4 regions of the Streptomyces sp. NPDC002809 genome follow, and region 1 is predicted to be linked to each of the others. Evidence: riboswitches for the same ligand, from Rfam matches in the RefSeq annotation. Region 1 holds a riboswitch; each other region holds the start of a gene.
The links. Region 1 has a riboswitch for S-adenosylmethionine ahead of ABT025_RS34000 (putative leader peptide). Riboswitches for the same ligand answer to the same signal wherever they lie in the genome.
Positions count from the first base shown of each region.

Region 2: it holds a riboswitch for S-adenosylmethionine, as region 1 does, so the genes downstream of both, thrC (threonine synthase) here and ABT025_RS34000 (putative leader peptide) in region 1, are expected to answer to the same signal.
Region 3: it holds a riboswitch for S-adenosylmethionine, as region 1 does, so the genes downstream of both, ABT025_RS36025 (amino acid ABC transporter permease) here and ABT025_RS34000 (putative leader peptide) in region 1, are expected to answer to the same signal.
Region 4: it holds a riboswitch for S-adenosylmethionine, as region 1 does, so the genes downstream of both, ABT025_RS20350 (hypothetical protein) here and ABT025_RS34000 (putative leader peptide) in region 1, are expected to answer to the same signal.

Region 1 covers NZ_JBEOVJ010000093.1:2,943-10,461, forward strand. Annotated here, with positions in the region: gene ABT025_RS33990 (NtaA/DmoA family FMN-dependent monooxygenase) at 1-1,393, opposite strand, end outside; gene ABT025_RS33995 (LLM class flavin-dependent oxidoreductase) at 1,412-2,641, opposite strand; gene ABT025_RS34000 (putative leader peptide) at 2,715-2,831, opposite strand; SAM riboswitch class IV at 2,871-2,983, opposite strand; gene ABT025_RS34005 (sugar ABC transporter permease) at 3,545-4,765, opposite strand; gene ABT025_RS34010 (ATP-binding cassette domain-containing protein) at 4,909-5,688, opposite strand; gene ABT025_RS34015 (sugar ABC transporter substrate-binding protein) at 5,788-6,876, opposite strand; gene ABT025_RS34020 (flavodoxin family protein) at 7,147-7,519, opposite strand, start outside.
Region 2 covers NZ_JBEOVJ010000023.1:42,995-50,513, reverse strand. Annotated here, with positions in the region: gene ABT025_RS16430 (trypsin-like peptidase domain-containing protein) at 1-2,712, shown strand, start outside; gene ABT025_RS16425 (DUF4913 domain-containing protein) at 2,775-3,284, shown strand; gene ABT025_RS16420 (alpha,alpha-trehalose-phosphate synthase (UDP-forming)) at 3,295-4,686, opposite strand; gene ABT025_RS16415 (glucosyl-3-phosphoglycerate synthase) at 4,740-5,687, opposite strand; SAM riboswitch class I at 5,841-5,967, shown strand; gene thrC (threonine synthase) at 5,983-7,275, shown strand; gene ABT025_RS16405 (MoaD/ThiS family protein) at 7,351-7,519, shown strand, end outside.
Region 3 covers NZ_JBEOVJ010000109.1:1,241-8,759, reverse strand. Annotated here, with positions in the region: gene ABT025_RS36035 (helix-turn-helix domain-containing protein) at 1-499, shown strand, start outside; gene ABT025_RS36030 (glutathione S-transferase family protein) at 510-1,298, opposite strand; SAM riboswitch class IV at 1,586-1,730, opposite strand; SAM riboswitch class IV at 1,855-1,962, shown strand; gene ABT025_RS36025 (amino acid ABC transporter permease) at 2,289-3,293, shown strand; gene ABT025_RS36020 (amino acid ABC transporter ATP-binding protein) at 3,290-4,075, shown strand; gene ABT025_RS36015 (transporter substrate-binding domain-containing protein) at 4,259-5,284, shown strand; gene ABT025_RS36010 (GNAT family N-acetyltransferase) at 5,372-6,157, shown strand; gene ABT025_RS36005 (N-acetylmuramoyl-L-alanine amidase) at 6,135-6,725, opposite strand; gene ABT025_RS36000 (esterase-like activity of phytase family protein) at 7,236-7,519, opposite strand, start outside.
Region 4 covers NZ_JBEOVJ010000032.1:35,803-43,321, forward strand. Annotated here, with positions in the region: gene ABT025_RS20345 (phosphocholine-specific phospholipase C) at 1-1,294, shown strand, start outside; SAM riboswitch class IV at 1,437-1,546, shown strand; gene ABT025_RS20350 (hypothetical protein) at 1,593-2,018, shown strand; gene ABT025_RS20355 (cytochrome P450) at 2,177-3,472, shown strand; gene ABT025_RS20360 (cytochrome P450 family protein) at 3,469-4,725, shown strand; gene ABT025_RS20365 (TIGR03854 family LLM class F420-dependent oxidoreductase) at 4,773-5,678, shown strand; gene ABT025_RS20370 (oxidoreductase) at 5,825-6,718, opposite strand; gene ABT025_RS20375 (helix-turn-helix transcriptional regulator) at 6,844-7,519, shown strand, end outside.

The DNA of each region.
Region 1 (7,519 bases):
CCCGTTCGGCCGCTGCCGCGTCGGGGCGGTCCAGGCCGAGGTGGTCGCGCAGGGTCGTGCCCTCGTACTCCGTACGGAACACACCACGCTCCTGGAGGAGCGGGACCACGGTGTCGGCGAAGACGTCCAGACCGCCGGGGGTGATGTGCGGGACGAGGATGAATCCGTCGGCGGCGTCGGCCTGGACGAAGTCGTTGATGGTCCCGGCGACGGTGGCCGCCGAGCCGACGAAGGCCTGGCGGTTCCCGGTCTCGATGACCAGGTCGCGGATCGACCAGTTCTTCGCGGCCGCGAGCTCCCGCCACTCCTGTGCGACGGCCAGCGGGTCGCGGTACATGCGTACCTGGGCGCGGCCGCGGGCGATGGTGTGCTCGCCGAGGTCCGGATCGATGTCGGGGAGCGGCCCTTCGGGGTCGTACGAGGAGAGGTCCCGGTTCCAGACGAACTCGAGGTGCTTGATCGCGGTGGCGCCGCTGACCTGCTGCCGGCGTACGTCGCGGGCCAGTTCCTGTGCCTCGGCGTCCGTGTCACCGAGGACGAAGGTCGCGGCGGGCAGGATCAGCAACTGGTCATGGGTGCGGCCGTGGCGGGCGAGGCGGCCCTTGACGTCCGCGTAGAACGCCTGGCCCTCCTTGAGGGTGCTGTAGCGGCTGAAGATCGCGTCGGCGCCCTCCGCCGCGAACTCGCGTCCTTCGTCGGAGTCGCCGGCCTGGAAGATCACCGGGCGGCCCTGCGGGCTGCGCGGCACGTTGAACTGTCCCTCGATGTCGAAGTGCTGCCCTTTGTGCACGAAGGCTCCGGCCCGGGCGTCGCGGAGGAACGTGCCGGTCCGCTGATCGGCGACGATCTCGTCACCGCGCCATGAGTCGAACAGTTCGTTGGCCGTGGCGAGGAACTCCTTGGCACGGGAGTACCGCTTCTCCTGCGGGAGGAATCCGCCGCGTCGGAAGTTCTCGCCGGTGAAGGCGTCCCAGGAGGTGACGACGTTCCACGCCGCGCGCCCGTCCGAGAGGTGATCGAGGCTGGCGAACTGGCGGGCCACCTCATAGGGCTCGTTGAACGTGGAGTTGATCGTGCCGGTGAGACCGAGGCGTTCGGTGACAGCGGCCAGTGCGGACAGCACGGTGAAGGTGTCGGGGCGTCCCACGACATCCAAGTCGTATATTTTTCCGCCCTGTTCGCGAAGCCTGAGCCCCTCGGCGAGGAAGAGGAAGTCGAACTTGGCGCGTTCGGCGGTGCGGGCGAAGTGCGCGAACGAGCTGAACTCGACGTGACTGCCGGCCTCGGGGTCGCTCCACACGGTGGTGTTGTTGACGCCCGGGAAGTGGGCGGCGAGGTGAATCTGCTTGAGCGGCTTGCCGGTGCTGGTGCCGGCGCCGTTGCTGGTGCTCATGTCGGTGGTCCTTCCGGCTCAGACGGTGGCGTAGCGGTTGGCGGGGCGGGCGAGTCCGAGCAGCCCGCGCAGGGTGTCGGCCTCGTACACGCTCCGGAAGGCACCGCGGCGCTGCAGTTCTGGAACGAGTCCGCGGGTGATCGCCGGGAGGTCGTGGCCGATCACGGCGGGCCGCAGCCGGAAGCCGGAGAGCCCGGCCTGCTGCCAGTCCAGGAGCAGGTCCGCCAGTTGGGCGGGCGTGCCGGTGAACACCTTCGCGTCACTGCTGTACGGGTGTCCGGCGAGGCCGTCGAGACGGTCGCGGCGGGCCGCCGCGGCTGCCGGGTCGTCGTCGAGGAAGACCACGAGGTCCCCGAAGATGTGCAGGGGTTCCGCCGCCCGTCCCGCCACCGCCTGTTCGGCGCGGATCTCTTCGATGATGGTGCGGGCCTGACCGGTGTCGTGCGGGGTGACGTACCCGATGTCCGTGGAACGGGCCACCAGTCGGAAGGGAACGCTCCGGTGCGCCAGGGCGCTGACAATCGGCTGCCCCTGCGGGGGCCGGGGTGTGATCGAGGGGCCCCTGACGCTGAAGTTCCGGCCCTCGAAGTCGGTGTAGTGCAGCTTGTCCCGGTCGATGAACCGGCCTGTGGCGTCGTCCCGGATCTCCGCGCCGTCCTCCCAGCTGTCCCACAGGCGGCGTACCGCCTCGACGTGGTCGCCGGCCTCCTCGAAGAGTTCGGCGACCAGCGCGCGGACGGGCGGGGTGTCCAGGTCCTCGACACGGAATCGCGGGAACGTACGGCGGCCGAAGTGGGCGGCTTCGTGGCTCCGGGCCGACACCTGGACGCGCAGACCGGCGCGGCCGGTGCTCACGTAGTCGAGGGTGGCGATCGCCTTGGAGATGTGGAACGGCTCCGTGTGTGTGGCGATCACGGTGGGGACCAGGCCGATGTGCCGGGTCAACGGGGCCACACGGGCGGCGATGAGCACCGCGTCGAGGCGCCCGCGCTCCTGGTCGGTGCGGCCGTCGGGCTCCGTGAACCGCGAGGACTGGAGCCCGAGCGCGTCCTCGATCGTCACGAAGTCGATCAGGCCGCGTTCGGCCTCCTGGACGGTGTCGGTCCAGTACGCGGCGGTGAGCAGTTCCCCGGGGCGGGCCTCCGGCTCGCGCCATGCGGCGGGGTGCCAGCCCGCACCGTTGAGCGCGACGGCGAGGTGGAGGGGCGAGGCGGGCAGGGCGGGGTGCGGCAATGACGATGCGGACACGAAAGGGTGCCTTCCTGATCGACCGTGGGTGATCGCCGGGCCTCGTCGGGAGGTTCGGCGTCGCGGGAACGGGTCAGGAACAACAGAGCGCGCCGGCCACGCGCTGGAGGTCGATGTGCGGCCGTGAATAGAGGTGGACGCGGCGGCGCGGGGCGAGCACCCTGACGAGCGGGCAGGACACCGGTGGCATGACCGTCGCCTCCGCTCTTCCGGCCGGGCGGGCCCGGGGGCCTCGCGCTTGCGGAACCCGGACGGGCCCCGCCTGGTCGTCACCTGGAGCACCCCGCCGCGCAGGAGGGTTGCCGGTCAGCAAGCCAGGGCTTGACGCTGACACTCGTGACCTGCCCGGAACGCTACGCGCGCAGGCAGCGCCACGCAATGCCCTGCAGATCATGGCCATGCTCACATCGGTCACGCTCGCACCACCATGCCCCGGAACAGCGCGGCCGCTCCGTCTGTTCCCTCCAACAGGCGCCCTGCAACAGGCGGTCACCTGCGAAAACCGGGCACGACGCCCTCATGGAGCGGGCGTAGACCGGTTCATTGCCGCTGCGTGAACTTCTGCGCGCTTGCCCGGAAAGCCGTACCGTGCACGTCCGCGGCCTCCGTCGCCCGGCGCAGCCCGTCGCCACCCTGCGCGACCTGGGACGCGGCCGCCTCATCCGGTGTTCGGCGGATGCCAGGCCCCGCATACCCGGCCCCGTGGTTCACGGGGTGGTGCGTACGCATCGGGCATTCCCGGCAACCATCGGCGGAGTCAGGTGAGTTGATGTGTCACCCGACAGCCCTTCATGGGCTCCGTCGTCGTCGGGACGGTGATCCCGCGTGACGGAATCGGTCGGACGGTCGCGACCGCGGTCAGCCGGCAGGACCTGCCCCTCGTGCGGGGCCTGGTGCTGCTGATCAAGCGCGTCCTGCGGCCTTCTGGCTCCTGCGGGAGACGGAGTCGACGACCACTGCCGCCAGCAGGACGGATCCCGTGATCATGAACTGGATCGCGTTGCTCACGCCCATGATGTTCATCCCGGACTGGATGGACCCGATCACCAGGGCGCCGAGCAGGGCCGACCAGACCGAACCGCGTCCGCCGAACAGGCTCGTGCCGCCGATGACGGCTGCGGCGATGACGTTCATCAGGAGGTTGCCGCCGCCCGAGGTCTGGCTCGCGGACTGGATCTGCCCGGCGAGGAACAGACCTCCGACCGCCGCCATCGTGCCGGCGATCGAGAAGACCGACATCCGGACGAACGGCACACTGATGCCGGCCCGTCGTGCACCCTCCGAGTTGCCGCCGACGGCGAAGACCTTCCGGCCGTACGTGGTGCGGCGGAGCACGAAGTCCAGTACCACCAGCACGATCAGGAAGATCAGGAGAGCCAGCGGGAGGCCCTGGTACCGGTTGAGGATGTACGCGGTGACGAAGGCGATCGCCGCGATGACGATCGTGCGCAGCACGATCTCGGCGACCGGCCGGGACGGCACCCGGGCCGCTCTGCGGCGTGCGGCGTCCAGGAGGGAGGCGGCCAGGAAGAGTCCGACCCCGACGGCCGCGGCCACGTAGGCGGCGGCCGGGCTGTGGTAGATCGTCGAGTAGATCTCGGCGACGATGCTGTCGGCGGGGATGTTGACCGTGCCGCTCGAACCGAGCACCTGGAGCATCAGCCCGTTCCAGGCGAGGTTGCCCGCCAGAGTGACGACGAACGCGGGCACGCCGACCTTCGCGAAGAAGAAGCCCTGGATGAGACCGGCGGCGGCTCCGCCCAGAACCGCGACGAGGAGCGCCAGCCACTCGTTCATGCCGTTCAGGACATTGAGTACGGCGAAGATCGCGGCACACAGACCGCTGACGGACCCGACGGACAGGTCGATCTCGCCGAGGAGCAGCACGAAGACGATGCCGACGGCGATCATGCCGGTGCCGACGATCTGCTGACTGAGGTCGGAGAGGTTCTGGGCCGAGAGGAACGTGCTGTTCAGGCTGCCGAACACCGTCCAGATGATGATCACGGCGATGACGACGGGAAGGGAACCCAGCTCCCCGCTGCGCATCTTGCGCCAGAACTCCCCTGCGTACCCCCGGATACCCTCCTCGCGGACGAGCAGACGGGTGTCGACAGCGGGCATGGCGTCGTGCGCGGGTTGCTGAAAGTCGTCGCGGGCGGGTTGCTGGGAGTCGTCGCGGGCGGGTTGCTGGGAGTCGTCGCGGGCGGGTTGCTGGGAGTCGTCGTGTGCGGGTTGCTGGGAGTCGTCGTGTGCGGGATCCCGGGTCATCGCTCCTCCTCCCGCTTACGGGCCTGGCGCCGGGTGACCGCACTGTCGGAGGCCCCGGTGATGGCGGAGATGATCTCCTCGGTGGTGGTGGAGCGCCGGTCGAAGAAGCCGTTGTTGCGGCCGAGGCGCATCACGGCGATCCGGTCCGCGACCGCCATCACGTCCACCATGTTGTGGCTGACCAGGATGGTCCCGAGGCCGCGGTCGCGGAGCCGTTCGACCAGGTCCAGGACCTCGGCCGTCTGCTCCACGCCCAGGGCCGCGGTCGGCTCGTCCAGGATGACGACCTTCGGATCGCCGATCAGCGACCGGGCTATCGCCACCGTCTGACGCTGTCCGCCGGAGAGCGAGGCGACGGGGATGCGGACGCTCGGGATGCGGATGGACAGCGTGTCGAGCAGTTCGCGTGAGCGCTGGTCCATGCGGACCTCGTCGAGCACGCCGAAGCGGCGCAGTTCGCGGCCGAGGAAGAGATTGCCGACCACGTCGAGGTTGTCGCACAGGGCCAGGTCCTGGTAGACGGTCGCGATGCCGAGGTTCTGGGCGTCGTGCGGGCGGCCGATTCCGACCTTGCGGCCCTGCCATTCGATGACGCCCTCGTCGGGCGGGTTGACTCCCGCGATGGCCTTGACCGCGGTCGACTTGCCGGCGCCGTTGTCGCCGACGAGCGCGACCACCTCGCCGGGACGGACCTCGAGGTCGAAGTGCGACAACGCCTGGACGGCGCCGAAGCGTTTGGAGATCCCCCGCAGAGTGAGCACTGGTTCTTGCGGCAAAGGAACCGCCTCCTCCGCTGCCCGTCCGTGCGGGCCGACGGTCTCGTCCCCCGCCGGACGAACGCGCGGTGGCGTTCGTCCGGAGTCCTGGACACAGAGCTACTGGAGACCGGTCTTCTCACAGGCGTCGGAGTAGTTCGGGGTGCAGATCTCCTCGACGGAGTACAGGCCGTCCTTGACGACGGTGTCCTTGATGTTGTCCTTGTCGACCACGACAGGTGTCAGCAGCTTGGCCGGGACCTTCTCACCACTGCCACTGGTGACGGTGGTCGGCGTGAGGGACTCGGGGATGTCCTTGCCCTGGGCGAGGGCGACCGCCATCGCTGCCGCGGTGTCCGCCTCCGGCTTGTACGGCTTCTCGACGGTGATGGTCTGCGTACCCGCGAGGATCCGCTGGATCGCGTCGAGCTGGGCGTCCTGGCCGGTCAGGGGCACGTTGATGCCTGCCGCCTTGAGCGCGGTGGCGATGCCGGCGGCCAGACCGTCGTTCGCCGAGTACACGCCGACGATCTTGTCCTTGCCGAGTGCGCTGATGGCGCCGGCCATCTGCTGGTTGGCGTTGTTCGGGTCCCAGTTCGGAGTGTCGTACTCCTTGCCGATCTTCACCTTGCCGTCGAGGACGGAGTGGGCGCCGGCCTTGAACTCGGCGGCGTTCGGGTCGGTCGGCGAACCGTTGTGCATGACGATCTCACCGCTGTCGGCCTTGTCGCCCAGCGCGTCGAGCAGCGCCTTGCCCTGCAACTCGCCGACCTTGCGGTTGTCGTACGAGACGTAGGCGTCGACGGGGCCCTGTGCGAGCCGGTCGTAGGCCACGACCTTCACGCCCGCGTCCCGTGCCTTCTGTACGGAGGACTGGATCGACTTGGCGTCGACGGCGTCCAGGATGAGCACCTGGTCGCCCTTGGCGAGGGCGGTGTTCACCTGCTGCTGCTGGGTGGTGGCGCTTTCGGCGGCGTTGTAGTAGTCGATCTGGGCGCCGGGGGCCAGTTCCTTGATCTTGTCCTCGATGTATGGCCGGTCGAACTTCTCGTACCGGGTGGTCTTGCTCTCCGGCAACAGCAGGCCGATCTTGACCTCGTCGGCCTGCCGGCCCGCTCCCGGCTGCGCCGCACCGCTGGTCCCCACCACACCCAGTGACAGGGCTGCCGCTCCGGCCAGGGCTATCGCGCTCCGCAGTGTGCTGGTCATGGGAGGCTCCTTCTCGTACGGCGCCGTCCCTCCACCGGGAGAGCGCGGAAACGAAAACACACTTTTGGCCTACATATCGACATTAGCGGCAACCTCTGGACCGGCAAGCGGATGAGGTGACGGGCCCGTCGGGCCCTGCCAGGGGGTTGCCGACGGGCCTGTCGGGCCCTGCCGGGGGGCGAGGCTGCGAGCCCGGCGAGCCCTGCCAGGGGGTGGCAGGGGGCCGGTGGGGCAGCCTGGGCCTCCACTGGGCAGTGAAGGCCCGGCGGGTCAGTCGGCCAGGCCGGCGGCGAGGGTCGCGCCCAGCTCCCAGCACGCCTCGATGTCGGCCTTGGCGGGTTCTCCCGTGACCGTCACGGCGTCGGTCGCACGGCGCCATCCCAGGCCCGTCGTGATCGACTCGATGGCCCGCACGGCCCCGGTCACATCGTTCCCGCCGTGCACGTAGTACCCGAAGGGACGGCCACGCGTCGCGTCCAGGCAGGGGTAGTAGACCTGGTCGAAGAAGTGCTTGAGGGCCCCGGACATGTAGCCGAGGTTCGCCGGTGTTCCGAGCAGAATGCCGTCGGCGGCGAGCACGTCGGAGGCCGTCGCGGCAAGCGCCGCGCGCCGCTCGACCCGGACCCCCTCGATCTCGTCGGTC
Region 2 (7,519 bases), on a different contig from region 1:
GGCACCGCGTTGCAGGCCCTCGGCGACTGCTCCCGCAGTCTGCTGCTGGTGGTCGACTACGCCGAGTCCCGGCCGCGCTGGATCAGACGGCTGATCGACCGGGCCCGCGCGTCGGCCGCCGCCGGGCACACCGTCAGGGTGCTGCTCGTCGCCCGCTCGTCCGGCGGCTGGCAGCTCGACCCGTACGACACGGGAGTGGCCACCCACGAGATCCTCGCCGCCGCGCTGACCACCGAACTCGGGCCGCTGGACGTGACGTCGGAGGACCGCCGGGAGGCGTTCGGGGCGGCTCTGTACGGACTCGCGGAGCACCTGGAGCGGACCGACGGACACGAGGACTACGACTGGACCGCCCTGGCCGCCGGGACGGCCGTGCCCGCGGAGATGTCCGGACGCCGCTACGCCACCGCGCTCAACGTTCAGATGGAAGCGCTGGCAGCACTCCTCCAGGCGGGCCCCGCCCCTCTTGACGTCGTCCCGGGCGAGGCGGTCGAGGCAACGCTCCTGCGCCACGAGGAGCGCTACTGGGCACGCCTGCTCGCCAACGGCGGGGAGCGGCCGCTGCCGATGCCCCTGATGCGCCGGGTCGTCGCCGCCGCGAACCTGTGCGGCGCCGCGGACGAGGACGAGGCGATGGCAGTCGTGGCCCGGGTGCCGGCCCTCGGGCAGGGCAGGGAATGGGAGCTGGCCGCGGCGATCGGCCGGCTGTATCCCGGTGCCGGGGACACCTTCTGGGGGACGCTGCAGCCCGACCGGGTCGCCGAGTTCCAGGCGTCGCTCATGGTGGCGGAGGTGCCGGGGCTGCTGCCCGCGCTGATGACGGGTGCCACACCCGCCCAGCAGGTGCAGGCGCTGACGGTGCTGACCCGGTCCGTGGTGGCCCATGCCAACGCGGGCCGGACCAGTCGGCGCGACCTCGTCCTGGAACGGCTCGACACGCTGCTGGAGCACCAGGACTTCACCGCGGAGGTGCTGCGCGCCGCCGCGGCCGCGCTGCCGGAGGCTTCCGACGCCCTCACCCGGTTCGCCGTGCGGCTCACGCAACGCCTGGTCGAGCGGTACCGCGAGCCGGTGCACGGGACCGTCGACCACGACGGCCTCGCCTGGGCCCTGGGGGAGTGGGCGAAGCGCAAGGCGCGGACGAGTGACTGGCGTACGGCCGTGGCTGCGGGCGAGGAGTCGGTGGCGATCCAGCGCGCGCGGGCGGCCCACGGGACCCCCGCCCAGGAGCGGGTGCTCGCCGGCGCGCTGATCCAGCATTCGGCGGTTCAGTGGAACGCGGGTGCCCGGCAGGCATCGCTCGCGCTCGCCGAAGAGGCCGTGGACCTGTGCCGCGGGCTGGCGCGGAGCGTGCCCGATGCGGAGATCCCGGAGCTGTTGGCCAAGGCCCTGAACTCGCTGGCGACGGGCTACGACGACGCGGCGCGCAGGCCGGAGGCGGTGGCCGCGGCCGAGGAGTCGGTGGCCATCCGACGGGAGCTCGCCGAGCGTGACCCGTCCAGAGCGGCCGCCCATGCCGCGTCGTTGCGCAATCTCGCCGCCTGCCAGTCAGGTTCGGGGCACCCGGAGGAGGGCAGGATCATCGCGGAGCAGGCGCTGGCCATCGAGCGTCGGCTGGCCACGGAGAATCCGGATGCCTACGCGGACACGCTGGCCCGCACGCTGCACCATCTCTCCTGGCACTACTGGCGTGAGGGAGCCAGCCCGGTGAGGACGCGCGCCGCCTCCCAGGAGGCGGTCGACCTGCGCAGGCGGATGGCCGCGGACAACCCGGACACCTACAACGCCGGTCTGGCGGATTCCCTGGTGAACCTGGCCACCGAGCAGCCGCACGAGCAGTCCCTGGAGACGCTGGCCGAGGCGGAGGACCTCTATGCGATGCTGACCGAAAGGGCGCCCCTGGAGCACGCCGACTGGATGCGGCTGCTGCTCAGCAACCGGGCCTGGGTACTGAACGAGCTCGGGCGCGTGGACGAGGCACTGGAGACGATCGACGAGGCGATCCGCCTCGCCCGGCTGCTGTACCGGGACAACCCGGTGGCCCGCGGCACCAATCTGGGCAAGGACCTGTCCAAGGCGGCTGTGTTCCACAAGGCCGCCGGCCACCGGGAGGAGGCCCTCGCCGCCCACGAGGAGGAGGTCAGGGTCAGGCGCGAGCTGGTCCGCCTGCATCCCGCCCCGAACGAGATGTACCTCGCCGAGGCACTTCACGAACAGGCCCTGGCCCTGTCGGACCACGACGAGCCCGAGGCGGCACTGGCGGCCGGGGACCAGGCACTGGAACTGTACGAGCGGCGGTGGCGCGAGGACCCCGGGCAGGAAGCCGCGGGCTACGCCGCCGGGCTCACGCTCGTGGCCTGGCTGAGGGAGACCAGTGGCAAGGGCGGCGATCCGGTACCGCTCAGGGAGCGGGCCGTCGTGCTGCTGCGCCCGGTGGCCGTGAACTCCGACTTCAGCCGGGTGCGGCTCGCCGAGAATCTGGTGCAACTGGCCCATCACGCCTCGGCGGCAGGAGGAATGCGCGCCCTGCTGCGCGCGCTTCCGTTCGCCCGCGAGGCCACCGAGAACTACGCCCGGATGTCGGCGCGCAAGCCGTCGCCGGGTGATGACCTGACGAGATCCGCGACCCGCTGGGCCCAGCTGCTGGACGGCTGCGGACGCAGGGCCGAGGCGAGCGATGTGCGCCGTCGCTACGGGGTGCCGAAGGGCTGACCGGCGGCCGCTGTACGACCTACGTGACAGAAGCGGTTTGTGCGTTTCGGGAGGAGAGAACGATGCCGGAACAGGATGGGGAGACGGATGTTCCCGCCGACGGAGGTCCTGCCTCGGCCGCGGGGGCACCGCCGCCGATGGAGACCGACGACAGCACCGAACTGGTCTTCCGGTCGGTGGACCTCTTCTACGAGGAGTATCTCGCCCAGGTGGTGTGGCGGCGCGTGGACGGCGTCCACCTGGCCTGGTGTCCGGACTGGTGGATGCATCCCGAAGCGATTGTGAGGATCGCCTCGCTGTGGCGGGCCTTCGAGTTCCTGCGGGTCGATTCGTCTCTCGGTATGTCCAACTGGTGGCTGCACCACGCCGATCCCCATCTGGCCGTGCTGATGGATCCGCGCACCGGGCCGTTCGTCCTCTGCGCGGGACCCGACGGCCACAGCGTGGACATCGGCCCGTTGCCGGGCAATCCGTCACCGCCGGAGATGTGGGACGACCCGGCGTTCTCGGTCGATGCGGCGGAGGCGGAGGAGGCGCGCAAGGCCGCCGGGGCGGAGGACCCGGCGAACTGACCGGCCCGCCCTACTCCTGCCGCAGCGCCTCCAGCTGTTCCAGGAACCACTGCTGCGGCGGCAGCGCGGTGGCCGCCGCGGCCAGCCGCTTCGTGCGGGCCGTCCGCTCGTCGTCCGCCATCGTCAGCGCCTCGTGCAGCGCGTCGGCGGTGGCGGACACGTCGTACGGATTCACCGTGATCGAGTCGGCGCCCAGCTCCTCGTACGCCCCCGCCTCCCGTGACAGCACCAGCGCGCAGCCGTGGTCGGAGACGACCGGGACCTCCTTGGCGACCAGGTTCATCCCGTCCCGGATCGGGTTGACGAGCGCGACGTCCGCCAGCCGGTACGCGGCCAGCGAGCGGGCGAAGTCGTCCTTGACGTGCAGGACGACCGGGGTCCAGTCCGCCGTCCCGTGCGCCTCGTTGATCGCGTCGGCGACGCGCTGCACCTCGGCGGTGTACTCCCGGTAGACCCCGAGGTCCTGCCGCGAGGGGTAGGCGAACGCGATGTGGACGACGCGCCCGCGCCACTCGGGCCGCTCGTCGAGCAGGGCGCGATAGGCGAGCATCCCGCGGACGATGTTCTTGGACAGCTCCGTACGGTCCACCCGCACGATCGTCTTCCGGCCGGGGCCCACCTGCTCCCGCAGCGCCGCCATCCGCTCGTCCACGTCCGCCTCGTGCGCGCGGCGGCGCAGGAACTCCGCGTCGGCGCCGAGGCCGTGCACCCCGATCCGGGTGCGGCCGGTGCCGCCGAGGATCTCCGTGCAGCAGCCGATGAACGCGTCCGCCCAGCGGCGGGTCAGGAAGGCCGCCCGGTCGGCGCCGAGGATGCCGTGCAGGAGCTGTTCCGCGATGTCGTCGGGCAGCAGCCGGAAGTAGTCGACGGGCGCCCACGGGGTGTGCGAGAAGTGGCCGATCCGCAGGTCGGGGCGGAGCTCGCGGAGCATGCCGGGCACCAGCGCCAGGTGGTAGTCCTGCACGAGGACCGCCGCGCCCTCGCCCGCCTCCTCGGCGAGCGCCTCGGCGAAGGCCCGGTTGTACGTCTCGAAGGAGGCCCACTGACGGCGGAACTCCGCGTCGAAGACGGGTTCGACGGGGGTCTGGTAGAGCAGGTGGTGGACGAACCAGAGCACCGAGTTCGCGATGCCGTTGTACGCGTCGGCGTGGACGTCCGCGTCGATGTCGAGCATCCGGACGCCGGGTTCGCCGACCCCGCGCCGCACCGCCTCCCGGTCCCCGTCCCCGAGGGCGGCGCAGACCCACATCTTGTCGTCCACGGCGCTCAGGCCGGAGACGAGTCCGCCCCCGCCGCGCCGGGAGTCGAGGGTGCCGTCCTCGCGCAGCGCGTACGAGACCGGGCCGCGATTGGACGCGACGAGTACCTGGGCAGCGGGCTGAGGGGCGTGCTCGGAGACCATGGGCGGAATCTAGCCCGATCACGAACCGCCCAAACGTACGAAGTCAGGCCACGTCACGCCGCACGGCGTGAAACGTACTCCTCGATCTCGCGCATCGGCGGCCGCTCCTCGGTGTCCACCGGATAGGTGCGCGGGACGAAGCCGTGCTCGCCGCGCTCGAACTGGGTCAGCGACGGGCGGACCAGATGCCCCCGGGAGAGGCGGAGTTGGGCGGTGCGGTAGATGGCTGCGGCCATCCGGCCGAGCGCCTGGCCGTCCTGGTGGCGGTGCTTCCTGACGCCCACGTCGACCTGGGCGAGCGCGTCCAGACCGACCGTGTGCAGGGCGTCGACGAGCAGGCCCAGCTCCACTCCGTAACCGACCGGGAACGGCAGCCGCTCCAGCAGCGAGCGGCGCACGGCGTACTCGCCGCCGAGCGGCTGGACGAAGCCGGCCAGCTGCGGCCAGTGCAGATTGAGCAGCGGGCGTGCCACCATTTCGGTGACGCGGCCGCCCTGGCCCGTGGTGTCGCCGAACGGGCGGTCGTACATCGCCTTGACGAACTGGACCGAGGGGTCGGTCAGCAGCGGGCCGACGATGCCGGAGACGAAGTCCGCGGAGAAGTCCTTCAGGTCCGCGTCGATGAAGCAGACGATGTCCCCGCCGGTCACCAGGAGTGACCGCCACAGCACCTCGCCCTTGCCGGGGACGGCCGGTATGCGGGGCAGGATCGCGTCCCGGTGGACGACCCGGGCACCCGCCCGGCGGGCGACCTCGGTGGTGGCGTCCGTCGAGCCGGAGTCGATCACCACGAGTTCGTCGACCAGCTGGACCTTCTCCATGAGCTCGCGCCGGATCGTCGTGACGATGTCCCCGACCGTCTCCGCCTCGTTCAGCGCGGGCAGCACCACGCTCACGCTCGGTCCGTTCGCGCCGCTTCCGGCCTCCAGCAGACGGTCCAGCGGACGGTCGGCGGCTGACCAGGAACGCCTGGTCAGCCAGCGTTCGACCTCTTCCAGCACGGTCGATACTCCCTGTATGTGATCCATCTCGCGGTTCGGACGACTATCTCAACAGTCCGGTGCTTCGGTTACAGTCTTGAACAACGCAGATGGCCGTCGCATGCCGGGGTCCGTCCGCCGATAAACGCCTGGATCCATGGTCCAGTGCCACAGCGCTCATCCAGAGGGACTGAGGGAACGGCCCGTTGAAGTCCCGGCAACCCTCCCGCCGACCGCGAGGTCAGGTGGGGAAGGTGCCAATTCCGTCTCGTGACGAAATGCGTCGCGAGGAAGATGAGGAAAGGACCTCGCCATCGTGGCTGTTGAGACTGTTGAAGCAAACACTGAATCCTCCGTGGACCTCGGTCCCGCCGCGGCGCTTTCCTGCCGCGAATGCGGAGAGCGATTCGCACTCGGCCCCCTTTTCGCCTGCGCGTCCTGTTTCGGGCCGCTCGAAGTGGCGTACGACCTGCCGAGCGGCTCCCCGGACGAGCTGAAGAAGCGCATCGAGGCCGGACCGAACAACATCTGGCGCTACGCGCCGCTGCTGCCGGTCCCCGCCGATGTCGCGGACAAGCCCAACATCAACCCCGGCTTCACCAAGCTGGTCAAGGCCGACAACCTCGCCCGTGAGCTGGGCGTCACCGGCGGTCTGTACGTCAAGGACGACTCCGGCAACCCGACGCACTCCTTCAAGGACCGCGTCGTCGCGATCGCCGTCGAGGCCGCCCGCGCCTTCGGGTTCACCACCCTCTCCTGCTCCTCCACCGGCAACCTCGCCGGCGCCGTGGGCGCCGCCGCCGCCCGCGCCGGTCTGCGCTCGTGCGTGTTCATCCCGCACGACCTGGAGCAGGGCAAGGTCGTCATGGCCGCGGTGTACGGCGGTGAACTGGTCGGCATCGAGGGCAACTACGACGACGTCAACCGCTTCTGCTCCGAGCTCATCGGCGACCCGCTCGGCGAGGGCTGGGGCTTCGTCAACGTCAACCTGCGCCCGTACTACGGCGAGGGATCCAAGACCCTCGCCTACGAGATCTGCGAGCAGCTCGGCTGGCAGCTGCCCGACCAGATCGTCATCCCGATCGCGTCCGGCTCACAGCTCACGAAGATCGACAAGGGCCTCCAGGAGCTGATCAGGCTCGGCCTGGTCGAGGACAAGCCGTACAAGATCTTCGGTGCCCAGGCCGAGGGCTGCTCCCCGGTCTCCGCCGCCTTCAAGGCCGGTCACGACGTGGTGCGGCCGCAGAAGCCGAACACGATCGCCAAGTCCCTGGCGATCGGCAACCCGGCCGACGGCCCGTACGTCCTGGACATCGCCCGCCGCACCGGTGGCGCCGTCGAGGACGTCAACGACGAGCAGGTCGTCGACGCGATCAAGCTGCTGGCCCGCACCGAGGGCATCTTCGCCGAGACGGCCGGCGGGGTGACGGTCGGTGTGACGCAGAAGCTGATCGAGGCCGGTCTGCTGGACCCGGCGCTCACCACTGTCATCCTGAACACCGGTGACGGCCTCAAGACGTTGGACGCGGTGGCCGCCACCTCGCAGGCGAGCGCCACGATCCGCCCGAGTCTGGAAGCCTTCCGCGCCGCCGGGCTCGCCACCAGCTGAGAACCCGGCGCCCAGGCCCCCCGGCGGGCCGGGCACCGGCTTCCGACCACTCGAGACTCAGGAAGGGCACCCACCATGAGCGTCAAGGTCCGTATCCCCACCATCCTCCGCACCTACACGGGCGGCCAGGCCGAGGTCCCGGCCGAGGGCGCGACCCTCTCCCAGGTCATCGAGTCCCTGGAGAAGGACCACCCGGGCATCGCCGCCCGCGTCCTGGACGACCAGGGCAAGCTGCGCCGCTTCG
Region 3 (7,519 bases), on a different contig from region 1:
CGGCAAGGGCACGCTCTCGGAGCTGGAGAGCGGCACACGCAACCCCACTCTGGAGACCTTGTACGCACTCACCACCGCGCTCGGCCTTCCGCTCAGCGCCGTACTGAGCGACCTGCGACCGGGGGACGGCTCCGGCCCGGCACTTCCCGGCGTCTCGGGAAGTGCCGTAACCGCCGTTCTTCTGGAGCGGTACGAGGACGGGGCCGCGGTCACCGACGTGTTCCGCATCAGCATCACGGCGGGCGCCGTACAGGAGTCGGAAGGGCACGTCCCGGGTACGCGGGAGAGCCTGATGGTGCTGTCCGGCACCGCCGTCGTCGGCCCGCCGGACGACACCCGTACGGCCGGCCCCGGCGCCTTCGCGCACTGGCGGGCCGACGCACTCCATGTCTACGGCGCGCCCGACGGGGATGTGGAGGGCATCCTCTTCGTCCGTTATCCCCCGCCGGGGGAGCCCGCCGGGGGAGCGGGCCGGAGTGCCGTGAGCGACGACGGCTGAGCGCAGGGGCTCACGCCGCGTCGGCCGCCACGTCGTTCGCGCACGGGAAGGCGGGGTGGTCGCCGAGCCGGCGCACGAAGTCCTGGAGCCGGGGGTGAGCGGACAAGGAGTTGACCGGGCCGGGCTGGACGAGTGCCACCCACAGGTCCACGTCGGCGGCCGTCAGCTCCGCACCCAGCACATAGGGGTGCAAGGAGAGACGGCGCTCCATCAGGTCGAGCGCCGCCGAACGCTCCGAGGGCGATGCGGACGGGGTGACCTTCTGGTCCAGCAGCTCACGCAGGGCTTCGATGTCCGCGGCGAGCTCCGGCGGGTGCAGCGCGGAGGGGCAGGCCTCGTTGTGCCCGGAGAGCAGACCGGCCAGGTCGCGGAGGATGTCGGGCGTGTGGTTGCTGACGATGCGGCCGCTCCAGCGGTCGCACAGGGCGGGAGCCGTCAGCGGTCCGTCGTAGTGGTGCACCGTCGCCTCGTACGCACTGCGCAGCGAGGCGAAGGCCTCGGGGGTCGCGGCCGGGTGGGTGAGGAGCGTGGTGGCGACCGAGTCCCGCAGGCCGAGAAGGCCGAGAGTGATGGAGATGCGCAGCGAGCGCGGACAGCTCGCCGACAGGAAGAGCTCGTAGCGATGCGGCGCCGGATAGAAGCCGCCGGCGAGACCGACGCCGATCCTGCTGTCGAAGCGGGGGGACGGTACACCCGACGACGGGCGAAGGCCTGCGGCGCGTGCAGCGGAGGCGGAGGAAACGGGGCCGCGCTGCGGCGAGTTGTCCGTGCTGGAACCGCGCGATGCTGTCTCGGGCATGACTCTCCCTATGGGGATCCCTGGGGGAACGACGAAGCCACCGCCGCCATGCTGGCACCGGCGGCCGGATGCGGAGCGACTGTGCTTGCGTACCGGTCCGGACCGAAGGACCTGCCCCGGCCCGGCACGAGCGCACCGGAACGAGGAGTCCGGCCGATCGGGCGGGGGCAGGTCCGACGCGGACTAGTAAGCGCTGGAGACGCGCAACAGATCGATGTGCAGGCGCCTCGTCAAGCCGTTCCTGGGCAATTCCCACCGGTCCTGGCCATCGGGGCTCGCGAGACGCGAGACCGCGCTTGTCCTGTTGCTCCAACAGGACCCGGTCGTCACCCGGGGCACCCCATCGCGGTGGAAGGGTTGCCTGTCAGCGGGCCGGGGCCGATGACCGCACGAGCGGGAACTCCCGCACGGGCAGCGCTGACAATCGTGACCGTCCACGCCAGTTTCGGTGCGTCCGGTGGCGCCGTCAAGAAGGCGGGACGTGCCGTCTCGCCTGGTGGTCACCGGCGTTGACATCCTTTTCGATGCGGCCCTAACCTCCGGCGCAGAGCAGAACGGTCACGAGTGCCGGCGAAGAGCCCTGGCTTGCCGGCCGGCAACCCTCGCACGCGGTGGGGTGCCCCAGGTGAGGACCGGACCGGATGACGTTCGGTAAGCGTGAGGCCCCGCGGGGCGGAATGGTGACGGTGAGCGAGATGAACGCAGCTGACGGGATGGCCGCTCGGCGGCCCCGCGGCTGCGTCCTGCTGTGCGCGGACCGCTCCGTCGACCTGCTGCGTGTCAACAGCGCGCTGTGTACGGCCGTTTCACGCCCTCTCTGTCAAGGCTGACGGCTCTCCTATTCCCTGACATCCACCGCTGCCGCGGTGTGCCCTCTCCCCACCCGGCCCCTGAGCCGCGCTGTGTGCCGCGTCCCGACGGCCCGTCCCCGACGGGCGCGGTGCCGCAGCCTCCCGCGGTCCGGGGTGTCCGCATCCGCTGGAGCCCTCCATGAGTGAACTCTCCGGCGTCGCTGTGTCCCCGGGACCAGCGCCGCCCACCGACGCGAACCCCCGTCCCGGCCCGAACGCCGCGCCCAGGCCCCTGGCGGCGCAGCGGGTCCTCCCGCTCAGGCGTCCCGGCCGATGGATCGCCACGATCGTCGTGCTCGTGCTCGGCGCCCAGATCGCTCACGGTCTGGTGACCAACCCGTTCTACCAATGGGGCCGTTTCCAGTACTGGTTCCTGCGGCCGGCGATCCTCGACGGACTGCTCGTCACCCTCGAAGCGGCGGTGTACAGCGCCGCGCTGGGCCTGCTCGGCGGTGTCCTGCTGGCCCTTGCGAGGCTCTCCCCGAACCCGGTGCTGCGCACGGCGAGCTGGCTCTACACGTGGCTGTTCCGTTCGGTGCCGCTGATCGTGGTCCTGCTGTTCCTCTACAACTTCAGTGCCCTCTACCGCACGTTGAGCATCGGGGTGCCGTTCGGTCCGGCCTTCTTCACCTTCGACGAGTCGCGCCTCGCCACCGACATGGCCGTCGCGGTCGTCGGACTGAGCCTCAACGAGGCGGCCTACGCCTCCGAGGTGGTGCGCGGAGGCATCCTCTCCGTGGACCAGGGGCAGCACGAGGCGGCCGCCGCACTCGGCCTTCCGAGGCGATACCAGTTCGCGAAGATCGTCTTCCCGCAGGCGCTGCGCTCGATCACCCCGAACTACGTCAACCAGTTGATCGGTCTGATCAAGGGCACCTCGCTGGTCTTCTACGTCTCCCTGCTCGACCTGTTCGGCTCCGTACAGAGCATGGGCAGCACCTACCCCGGCGACATCGTGCCCCTGCTGCTGGTCGCCACCGTCTGGTACCTGATCCTCACCAGCGCCGTGTCCGTCATCCAGTTCTACGTCGAGCGGCACTACTCGCGGGGCGCGCTGCGCACCCTGCCGCCGACCCCGCTGCGGAAGGTACGGACCGGCCTCGGCGAACTGAGGGCCCGGGTCCGGAGGGAGACGGCGACATGACCACCGACACGCAGGAGATACGCCCGGCCGCCGTCGAGGTGCACGACGTGTACAAGTGGTACGGCAGCCAACGGGTCCTGGACGGGGTGGAGCTGACCGTGCGGCCCGGTGAGGTCACGGTCATCCTCGGGCCGTCGGGCTCGGGCAAGTCCACCCTCCTCAGGGTGATCAACCACTTGGAGAAGCCGGAGATCGGCCATGTCAGCCTGAACGGCGAGATGATCGGTGTACGCCGGCAGGGCGAACGGCTCAAGGAACTCAGCGAGCGGGTCATTCTGGCCCAGCGCAGCCGGATCGGTTTCGTCTTCCAGAACTTCAACCTGTTCCCGCATCTGACCGTGCTGGACAACGTGGCGGCCGCCCCGGTGGCGACCGGCAGGCTCGCCAAGGGCGCGGCCCGGGAGCAGGCCCGCGACCTGCTGGCCCGGGTGGGTCTCGCAGACCGGGCCGGGGCGTACCCCCGGCAGTTGTCCGGCGGCCAGCAGCAGCGTGTGGCCATCGCCCGTGCCCTCGCCCTGCGGCCCGGCGTCATTCTCTTCGACGAGCCGACGTCCGCGCTCGACCCCGAACTGGTCGGCGAAGTGCTGGCGGTCATCAAGGACCTGGCGAGCAGCGGCACGACCCTCGTCATCGTCACCCACGAGATCGGCTTCGCCCGTGAGGTCGCCGACCGGGTCGTCTTCATGGACGGCGGCCGGATCGTCGAACAGGGCTCTCCCGCGCAGGTGTTGGACGACCCGCAACATGACAGGACCAGGGACTTCCTCAGCAAGGTGCTCTGACCCCCGCACGTCGTGGAGCGAGGCGGTCCGGCCGCGGCCCACCCGGCACTCCCTCCGTCCCACCGGCGCCGCCCGGCATTCGCTCCCCGCCACCGCCCACCCGGCACTCCTTCGGTACCACCGCACCCACTCGGCATTCCTTCGGTACCACCGCCGCCCACCCGCCACCCGACAAGGACAGTCATGCACACCCTCAGTCTCCGCAGCAGCCTCCTCCGCGGCGTCACCGCCTCCGCGGCCGTCGCCTCCCTCGCCCTAGGTCTCGCCGCGTGCGGCGGCGACAGCGACGCCGCCTCCAGGAGCGGCACAGCCGCAGCCGGAACGGTCACCGTCGGCGCCCTGTCCAACGGTGCCGGGAAGGAGACCGCGCTCAAAGTGTCCGAGGTCGAGTCGATCAGTGCCGGACTGCCCGCGGAGATCGCCGAGCGAGGCACGCTGGTGATCGGCGTGGGTGCGTTGCCGGCGGGGTTCCCGCCCCTGGCCTACGTGGGTGACGACCAGAAGACGCTCACCGGCGCCGAACCCGACCTCGGCCGACTGGTCGCGGCGGTCCTCGGGCTCAGGGCGGAGATCAAGAACTCGACCTGGGAGAACATGTTCGTCGGGATCGACAGCGGCAAGGTCGATGTGGCCCTGTCCAACGTCACCGACACCGAGGAGCGCAAGAAGAAGTACGAGTTCGCCTCCTACCGGCAGGACAACCTCGCTTTCGAGGTGGGGAAGAAGAGCACCTGGAACTTCGACGGCGACTACCGGAACCTGGCCGGCAGGACCGTCGCCGTCAGCGCGGGCACCAACCAGGAGAAGATCCTTCTGGAGTGGAAGGAGAAACTGGCGAAGGACGGCAAGACGCTCGACGTCAAGTACTACCGGGACAGCAACGCCACCGCGCTGGCACTGGCCGGCGGGAAGATCGACATCTCCTTCGGCCCCAACCCCGGCATCGCCTACCACATCACCCAGACGGCGAACACGCCGAACGCGACGCGTAACGCGGGCAAGTTCTCCGGCGCGGGTGCGACGCTCCAGGGCCTGATCGCGGCCACCGCGAAGAAGGACAGCGGGCTTGCCGAGCCGATCGCAGCCGCGATCAACCATCTGATCAAGAGCGGCCAGTACGCCCGGTGGCTCGCCGCCTGGAACCTCTCCAACGAGGCCGTCGACAGCTCACGGGTCAACCCGCCCGGGCTGCCGCTCGACAACTCCTGACCCACCGCCCGTCCGGGGGCCCCGCCGTGCCGCGGCCGGGCCCCCGCCCCGCCCGGCGCGTTCCCGACACGGAGACCCAGTACCGCCATGCTCACCAGCAATCACGCCCCGTCCCCGAGCCCCCACCCGCCACACGTCCTGGACAACGCGGCCTGGGCCGCACTGACCGGCCCGCACATCCGGTTCGCCGAGCGGGTCGGCCGGGCCGCCCGCTACCCCACGGACGTCTCCCCGTTCACCGCCCTCGACGATCCCACCGACCCCCGCGCCTGGGACGACCTGGCCGCACTGGTCGGGCCCGGGACCGTCACCCCGGTCACCGGCGTCCAGTCCGTGCCCGACGGGTGGGAGACCGAGCAGAGCGGTGACGGAGTCCAGCTGATCGACACCGCACTGCACGCCGAACCGGCGCCCGAAGCGGTGCGGCTGGGCCCCGCCGACGTACCCGAGATCCTCGGACTGATCGCCCTCGCCAGACCGGGCCCCTTTCTGCCCCGTACCGTCGAACTGGGCACCTATCTCGGCATCCGCGACCGCGGACGCCTGATCGCCCTGGCCGGCGAACGGCTGCGTCCGCCTGGCTGGACGGAGATCAGCGCCGTCTGCACCCACCCCGACCATCGCGGCCGGGGCCTGGCCACCCGGCTCGTCCGCGCCGTCGCTGCGGGGATCCGGGAGCGGGGCGACGTCCCCTTCCTGCACGCGGCCGCCAGCAACACCGACGCGATCCGGCTCTACGAGTCGATCGGTTTCACCCTGCGCCGCCGCAGCCGGTTCGTGCTCGTCCGAGCCCCCGGGGCGGGGCCGGACGACGCCCGGGATCCGCGGATCCCGCCGGTCCACGCGCGGCTCAGCCCGCGCCCAGGAGGTTGACCATACGGATGTAGCGGACCCAGTCCCAGTGGGGACCCGGGTCCGTGTGGTCCGTACCCGGCACCTGCACGTGGCCGAGGATGTGCGCGCGGTCCTTGGGGATGCCGTAGCGGTCGCACACCGAGGCGGTCAGGAGTGCCGACTTCTCGTACATGGCGTCGGTGAAGTAGGAGGGCTGGTCCACGTAGCCCTCGTGCTCGATGCCGATGCTGCGGGTGTTGTAGTCCCAGTTCCCCGCGTGCCAGGCGATGTTCTTCTCACGCACACACTGGTCGATGTACCCGTCGGCCGAGCGCACCACATAGTGCGCGGACACCTGTTTCGCCGGATTCTGGAAGATCGCCACCGCGTCCGAGAACGTCTCCTGGGTGACATGGATGATCACGTACTGCACAGGATACGACGAAGGCCGTGTCGAGACGGTGTAGTTGGATGTCGAGGCCGGTACCCAGTGGGCCGACGGGTAGTCCGTCTCGCCGGCCGTCGCCGCGGTGGCGCGGACGGAGGCGGGAAGCAGCACCGCCGCGGCCGTCGCCGCGGCGCCCTGAAGGATCGTTCTGCGGTCCATGTGTACTCCTGAGTGTGGGGGGAGAGCAACAGGTGCGGGTGGCAGGTCAGTTGCCCGGTTCAGGCGCCCGGTCCGGCGGGCCTTCGGGCAGGTGGATCCTGCCCCGCCGCCACGCACGAGGCAGCGAACAGGCGGCCCGCCGGCGCGACGGGAACCGACAGCGGTCGGCCCACGGACGCGGCCCCCGCGGGTCCGGACGCGGCGACGGCCGCCGACAGCGCCGACGGCGTGATGCTCCGGGACAGGAACTGGCGCAGCCCTGCGGCATTGCGCAGGAGTCCGGTACCCGATTCCCCCGACATCCCGTGACTCCCTCTTGTCCGATGACCGGAATGCGATGTCCGATGTGCGGCCGAGCGGCGTGCGCGCACCACCGTACGGGCGTCGCGCGAGTGGCGGAAGACGGCAGGAGCCCGAAATCTGTTCGGGACAGGGTGAGTTGACGGTGTTGCGGTTGATGTATCCGGGCCGCCGGACGGAGAGGTCCGACGGCCCGGCGACTTCGCCCCGTCAGCGGGTCAGCGGGCGAGGCAGCTTCAGCAGCGTCACGGACGTCTCGATGCCGGAGTCGACCAGCCGGCCGTCCGAGTCGAAGGCGCCCGTCCCGTCGGTCATCCCGAAGTCGTTGTCGTTGATCAGGGCGAGCGTGTCCCGGCCCGTCACCGCCACGCCCTCGATCTTCCCGGGCACGCCCTCGACCGTGCCCAGGTCGAGGACGAGGGTCTTTCGCAGGACCGGAACCCCCGAGGCCGCAGGGTCAGCCAGCTCCTCGTAGGAGGGTGAAGCGGCCGGGG
Region 4 (7,519 bases), on a different contig from region 1:
CGAAGCCCAGCCCGGAGATCCGCTGTACGACAAGGCGCGCACAGGGACCGACATCAAGAACGGTGGAGGGCTGCTCGATGACCTGAAGGCCGATGTCCGGGCCGGGACGCTGCCGAAGGTGTCCTGGATCGTCGCCCCGGAGGCGTACAGCGAGCACCCCAACTGGCCCGCGAATTACGGTGCCTGGTACATCTCGCAGGTCCTTGACGCGCTGACCGCCGACCCCGAGGTCTGGGGCCGGACGGCCCTCTTCATCACCTACGACGAGAACGACGGCTTCTTCGATCACGTCGTTCCGCCCTTCGTGCCGTCGGGGGCCTCGCAGGGCCTGTCCACCGTGGACACCTCCGCCGACTACTTCCCCGGGGACATCCGGTACGCAGCCGGGCCGTACGGGCTCGGCCAGCGGGTGCCCATGCTGGTGGTCTCCCCGTGGAGCACCGGTGGGTTCGCGTGTTCCGAGGTCTTCGACCACACCTCCGTGATCCGGTTCATCGAGCAGCGCTTCGGTGTGCGCGAGCCCAACATCTCGCCCTGGCGGCGGGCCGTCTGCGGCGATCTCACCTCGGCCTTCGACTTCCGCCGTACGGACACCTCGGACGTCTCGCTGCCGTCGACGGATGCCTACGAGCCTCCGGACCGTCTCCGGCACCCCGACTACGTCCCCGCGCCGCCCGCCACCGGCAGTGTGCCCAAGCAGGAGAAGGGGGCGCGCCCCACTCGGCCGTTGCGTTACGCGCCCTTCGTGGACGGCGCCGCCGATACGGCCACCGGCAAGTACCGGCTCACCTTCAGTGGCGGCGCCGCCGCAGGGGCGCAGTTCCTCGTGACTTCCGCGAATCGCACCGACGGGCCCTGGACCTACACCACCGAGGCCGGAAAGTCCCTCTCGGACAGCTGGAACACCGCCTACTCCAAGGGAGTGACCGACCTCACCGTTCATGGCCCCAACGGATTCCTGCGCACCTTCCGGGCGGACGGGAAGACAGCGGGGCCGGAGGTGACAGCTCGTCATGACGCCGCCACAGGTGGGCTTGAGCTGACCTTCGTCAATGGCGGTTCCGCGACCGTACGCCTGAGCGCGCGCAGTGCCGTCGGGTACGGGGGAGGGGTGCAGGCCTTCGCGGTCCGCGCCGGCGCGACCGTGAAGCACGTGCTTGACCTGCGGGGAAGCGGGAGTTGGTACGACGTCACCGTCGTCTCCGACGTGGACGCCACCTTCCTGCGGCGCTTCGCCGGGCACGTCGAGACGGGCCGGGCCGGTTCGAGCGACCCGGGCCTCGTCACCGGGTGAGTGGCCCCGGCCGGCGGGTGTCCGGGGGTGGGTGGGGCCCGTGGCCGGGCGCCACGCGCTCCGGACCACCCGCCGCTCCGGCGCTGCGCACTCCTGACCACCCGTCGGGGCCTGCCGTGTGCGTGGGTTGGAGTCGTGGACGGGTCATGAGTTCCAGTGCACAGCCCCGGCTTGCTGGACGGCACCCCGCTCCGCTGCGGGTGCTCCGGGTGACGACCTGCCCCGTGCGCAGGGTACGGGGAACAGCGGACCGCGGTGCAGGCACTCGGGGTCCTCACCCCGGAAGGCGAACCTCACCATGCTGCGTCATCTCACCCGGAACGACTCCGTGCGGAGCGACGACTGCACCCGCTATGCCGCGGGTCACCGCGTGCACTGGATCCATGCCAAGAAGTGCCTGCAGGAGCCGGGGCGGTCCGTCGAGATCCTGCTCACCTCCGGTGACGTCCGCGACGACGGATGGGTCGAACTGCGCCCCGCCTTCGCCTACTCGGGTGATCTCCCCGTGGTCTGGACGCACGCTCCCGGCGCGCTGCGGGAAACGCTCGCCGGTCACCGCGGGCGTGTGTACTGGCTGGAGCGCTGGCACGCGCTGAGGCTCGAGGAGGGTGAAGGCGACGGAGGCAGCGGACTTGGGGATGCGAGGGGTGCCGGGCTGGTCAACGTCGCTCTCCAGGGCGGGGATCTGTGCGAGGACGGCTCCGCCCGGGGCGGTACATCGTGATGCTTGTCAATTGTGTTGAGATGTCGCCCTGTTGCTCTGTTCAAGGTGCGGGATTGATCGCCGTTGACCGTTCCGGCGTCACATAAAATCCTTATAGTGAACGTGCGTTGATCGCATGATCATGACGCTTGCAGCTGTCGCCACAGGAGTCAGGACTCATGACGCGCCCCTCTTCCGCCGAACCCGCGCCGTCCACTCCTCCACCGCCTCCCGGCTGTCCGGCTCATACCGTGGCCGTGCCGCTCGGCGGGTCCGGGTTCCAGACCGAACCCCAGACCGTCTACCGCGCCATGAGGCGTGATCACGGGCCCGTCGTCCCCGTGGAACTGCCCGGCGGGTTCCCCGCCTGGCTGGTCATCGGGTACCGCGAACTCCATCAAGTCACCAGCGACGGCGAGCTGTTCCCCCGTGATGTCGGTCTGTGGAACCAGTGGCCCCACATCCCCGACGACTGGCCCCTGTTGCCGATGGTGGGGCGCCCCCTGCCGTCCATCTACTTCAGCGCGGGGGAGGAGCACCGACGGCACGCCCGTATGGTCGGTCCGGCCCTCGAAGGCGCCGATACGCATCAGATCCGCAGCCACTGCGAGCAGTTGGCCGACCGGCTCATCGACGACGTGTGCAGCCGCGGTACGGCCGACCTCGTCGCCGACTTCTGTGATCCGCTCCCCGTCCTCGTCCTCGCCCGGCTGATCGGGTTCCCCGACGCCGAAGGCGCCGACATCGCCCGGGTGTTGAAGGATCTTGCCGACGGCGGCCCGGACGCGCAGAGCGCCCATCTGCGGTTCGGGGAACACATGGCCCGGCTGGTGGCCACGAAGCGGGCCGCACCCGGGGACGACGTGACCTCGCGCATGCTCGCCTTCCCCGAGGCCTTCACCGACGAGGAGTACATGCTCGACCTGATGGCCATCACGGCCGCCGGGCACCTCACCACCGCCGACTGGATCAGCAACTCCCTTCGGCTGATGCTCACCGAGGACGAGTTCGCCGACTCCATGGCCCGCGGCCGGCGCAGCATCGGAGAGGCCATGAACGAGGTGCTCTGGGAGGACACGCCCACCCAGATACTCGCCGGACGCTGGGCCGTACGGGACACGCAGCTCGGCGGACAGCGGGTCAAGGCCGGGGACATGCTGCTGCTGGGGCTCGGTGCCGCCAACACCGACCCCCTGATCCGCCAGAGCATGTCGGACACCGGAGCATCCGCACAGGGCGGCAACGGCGCACATCTCGCCTTCAGCCACGGCGAGTACCGATGCCCGTTCCCCGCCCAGGAGATCGCCGAGATCATCGCCCGTACCGGCATCGAGGTCCTGCTCGACAGGCTGCCCGATCTCCAGCTCGGTGTCCCCGCCGACGAACTCGTGCGACGGCCTTCCGCGTTCCTTCGAGGCTCCACCGCGCTCCCTGTTCGGTTCACCCCCGTTCGTACGACAGGAGACTTCTCGTGAACTGCTCTCACGCCGCCGCCCAGGCAGCAGCCCAGGACGGCGGGACCGTCGTCATCGACCCGATGGTCCAGGACCTGGACGGTGAGACGGCGCGGCTGCGCGACGCCGGGCCACTGGCCCGGATCGAGCTGCTCGGTGTTCCGGCCTGGACCATCACCCGGCACGCGGACGCCCGGCAGCTCCTGCTCGATCCGCGGCTGGTGAAGGACCTCGACGCCTGGGGGCTGTGGCAGAGCGGCGAGGTGACGCACGCGTGGCCGCTCATCGGGATGATCGACGCCGGCCGGTCCATGTTCACCGTCGACGGCGACGAGCACCGCCGGCTGCGGACCAAGACCTCCCAGGCGCTCACGCCCCGCCGGCTGGAGGCGATACGCCCCGACATCGAGAAGTTCACCGAGGAGCTGCTGGACGCGCTCGCCGAGGGTGGCAGGGGCGGAGCCGTCGTCGACCTCAAGTCCGTGTTCGCGCAGCCGCTGCCCATGCGCGTCGTCGGCATGCTGATGGGGGTCGACCCCGCCGCGAACGCCATGCTGACCCGCCGGTACAAGGCCTTCTTCTCGATGCTCACCCCGCAGGACGAGCGCCTGGCCCTCCTCGCCGACCTGGACGTCTTCTACGCCGGGCTCGTACGGGAGAAGACCGCGCGGCCGACCGACGACCTGACCTCCGCGCTCATCCTCGCCGACGAGGGCGGCGAACCGCTGACCGAGGAAGAGGTGATCGGCAACCTCAAGGCGATGGTCGCGGCCGGGCACGAGACCACGATCGGGCTCATCCTCAACGCCGTACGCGCCCTGCTGGCCAACCCCGACCAGTTGCGGATGGTCCTCGGCGGGGAGGTCTCCTGGCAGACCGTGATCGAGGAGACCCTGCGGTGGGACACCCCGACCACCCACCTGCTGATGCGGTTCGCCACCGAGGACATCCAGGTCGGTGACGGCGTCATCGCCAAGGGCGAGGGAGTGGTCATCTCCTACCGGGTGATCGGCCGCGACCCGGAGCAGCACGGCCCCGACGCCGACGCCTTCGACATCACCCGCCCCACCCCCATCCGGCACATGACCTTCGGTCACGGCCCGCACATCTGCCCCGGTGCGGCGCTCTCCCGCGTCGAGGCGGGGATCGCCCTGCCCGCGCTCTTCGGGCGCTTCCCCGAACTGCGGCTCGCGGTGCCGGATGCGGACATCCGCAAGCTTCCCGTGATGACGCAGAACGACATGGAGGCCTTTCCTGTTCTGCTCGGTGGCTGAGACCGGGTGGCTGCGCCCTCTCCGTACGCGCGCGTATCGTGAGCGCCATGAAGATCCGTTTCGGTGTGGGACTCGGTGCCGGTCCATCCCTGTCGGATTTCAGCCGGATCGTCGACCGTCTCGAAAGCGGCGGAGTGGATTCGCTCTGGCTGTCGGAGCAGGTCTGTTCGGACGCGGTCGATCCCTTCATCGGCATGGCGCACGCCCTGTCACGGACGAGCCGGCTGAAGGTCGGTACGTCGGTCGCGGTGCTTCCGGGGCGTCACCCGGTGCTGGTCGCAAAGCAGTTGGCGTCCCTGGCCGGTCTTTCGCCCCGGCGCGTGCTCCCGGTGTTCGGGCTCCAGCCCGCCCGGACCGGCGAGCGTGAGCTGTTCCCCGCACCCGAGGGACGGCGCGGGGCGCTGTTCGACGAGTCCCTGGAGCTGCTGCGGGCCTCACTCAGCGGGGAAGTCGCCGGATTCGAAGGGGAGTTCCTCAGAGTCGACGCCGCACGGATCGGGCCGCTGCCCGCGAGGCCCTTGGACATCTGGCTCGGGGGCAGCGCACCCGCAGGACTGCGCAGGGTCGGGCGGTACGGGGACGGATGGCTCGGGTCGTTCCTCACCCCCGAGGCCGCCGGACGGGCCCGCGAGGCCATTCAGGCCGCGGCGGCGGAAGCGGGCCGGGAGATCGAGCCCGACCACTTCGGGATCAGCCTCACCGTCGCCGAGGGCGGCATCCCGGACGACCTCGCCCAGGTGATTCGGCGGCGCGTTCCGGAGAGCGACCCCGGGGATCTCGTGGCTGCCGGCTGGCCGGAACTGCACCGGCTGCTGGACGCGTACATCGAGGCCGGCCTGACCAAGTTCGTGATCTATTCCGCCGGGGCCCGGGCCGCCGATCCTTCCACCGACGCCTCCATCGACGCCTTCCTGGACCGGTTCGAGGCGGAGCTGCTGCCACGGCAGAACTGAACGGTCACTCACACGGTCGGGACGTACGGGCCCTGTTCCTCGGGCGGGACGTCCAGGGCCTGTTCCTCGGCCGGCCGCGACCCAGCGCGCGGCCCGGCCCGGGGGACACCGCGCCGTCCGCTACAGCGGCGGCCGGGCGGGGCCGCCTACTTGCGCGCGTCGTCTTCCTGGACGAAGTCGGTGGAGCGGGCGAGTCCTTCCCAGGTGTTCAGATCACGGTCGACGGCGTCGCGTCCGGCGCGGACGAGGCGCAGCGCGTCGGAGCCGAGGACGAGGTGGGCGGGCGGGTCGGGTGTGTCGAGGATGTGCAGGACGGCGGCGGCTGCGTGGGCCGGATCGCCGAGCTGCCGGCCGTCGGCCTGGTGGCGTGCGGCGCGGATGGGTTCGAAGAGATTGTCGTAGTCGGGGATGGTGCGCGGAACGCGGGTCATCGAGCGTCCGGCCCAGTCGGTGCGGAAGGAGCCGGGCTCGATGGCGGTGACGTGGATGCCGAAGGCGGTGACTTCCTTGCCGACGGATTCGAGGATGCCTTCGAGTGCGTATTTGCTGCCGCAGTAGGCGGACACTCCGGCGAAGCCGGCCAGGCCGCCCATGGAGGTCACGGCCAGAATGTGTCCCCGGCGCCGTTCACGCATGAAGGGCAGGACGGCCTGGACAGTGGATGCGGCGCCGAAGACGTTGACGTCGAACTGGGCGCGCAGGTCCGCCAAGGGCGTCTCCTCGAAGGTCCCTTCCAGGCCGTAGCCGGCGTTCGCGATCAGCACGTCGATCGGGCCGACGGTCTTCTCCACCTCATCCACCACGGCGAACACGGCTTGGTCGTCGGTGACGTCGAGGATGCGGGCATGGGCGAGTTCCGGGCTGAGGGCGGTGAAGGCCTGTGCGTCGGCGTCCTTGCGGACGGTACCGATGACGGTGTGGCCAGCGTCCAGCGCGGCGGTGGCGAAGGCGCGGCCGAGGCCGCTGCTGACGCCGGTGATCAGAAGGATCCTGGCCGTGCTGGGCACGGCCGCTCTCTTCAGCGGAGGGTTCCTCACCATTGGCTCCTTCATGTTGGCAAGTCCTGCCACCAGCCTGAGCGGGCCGGGGGGAGCGAACCAGGGCGGCGCGTGCCTGGGCACGGCGCACCCAGGCACGCGGAGTGGATGCGGCCTAGCCTGGAGGGATGACCAGTAACGATCTCGGAGATTTCCTGCGTGCCCACCGCGCCCGCCTGCAGCCCGACGACGTCGGGCTCGCCTCCTACGGTGCGCGCCGGGTGGCGGGGTTGCGGCGGGAGGAGGTCGCCGTCCTGGCCGGGATGAACAGCGACTACTACGCCCGTCTCGAACAGGGCCGAGAGCGCGGCCCCTCCTCGCAGATACTCGAAGCGATCAGCAGCGCGCTGCGGCTGGACGACGAGGCGCGGGAGCACATGTACCGGCTGGCGGGCACCGCACCGGAGAGTGAGCGGCCGCAGCCGAGCGAGGCGGTCAGTCCCGCGCTGCGGCAGCTGCTGGACGGGTATCCGAACGCCGCGGCGTTCGTCCTGAACCCGGCCAACGACTTCCTGGCTTCGAACGCGCTGGCCGACGCACTGTTCTCGCCGTTCGAGGACGTGGACAACATGGCCCGCATGACCTTCCTCGACCCTGCCGGACGGAGTTTCTTCACGCGGTGGGGGCGGGCGGCGGAAGCGGTCGTGGCCGGACTGCGCCATGCCATGGGGCTGGACCCGCACTATCGGCGCCTGCACGACCTCGTCGGCTCCCTGACCGAGCAGAGCGAGGAGTTCGCCGCCCTGTGGTCCTCCCACACCGTGCACGGGAAGTCCCGTTCCGGAAAGGAACTGCTCCACCCCG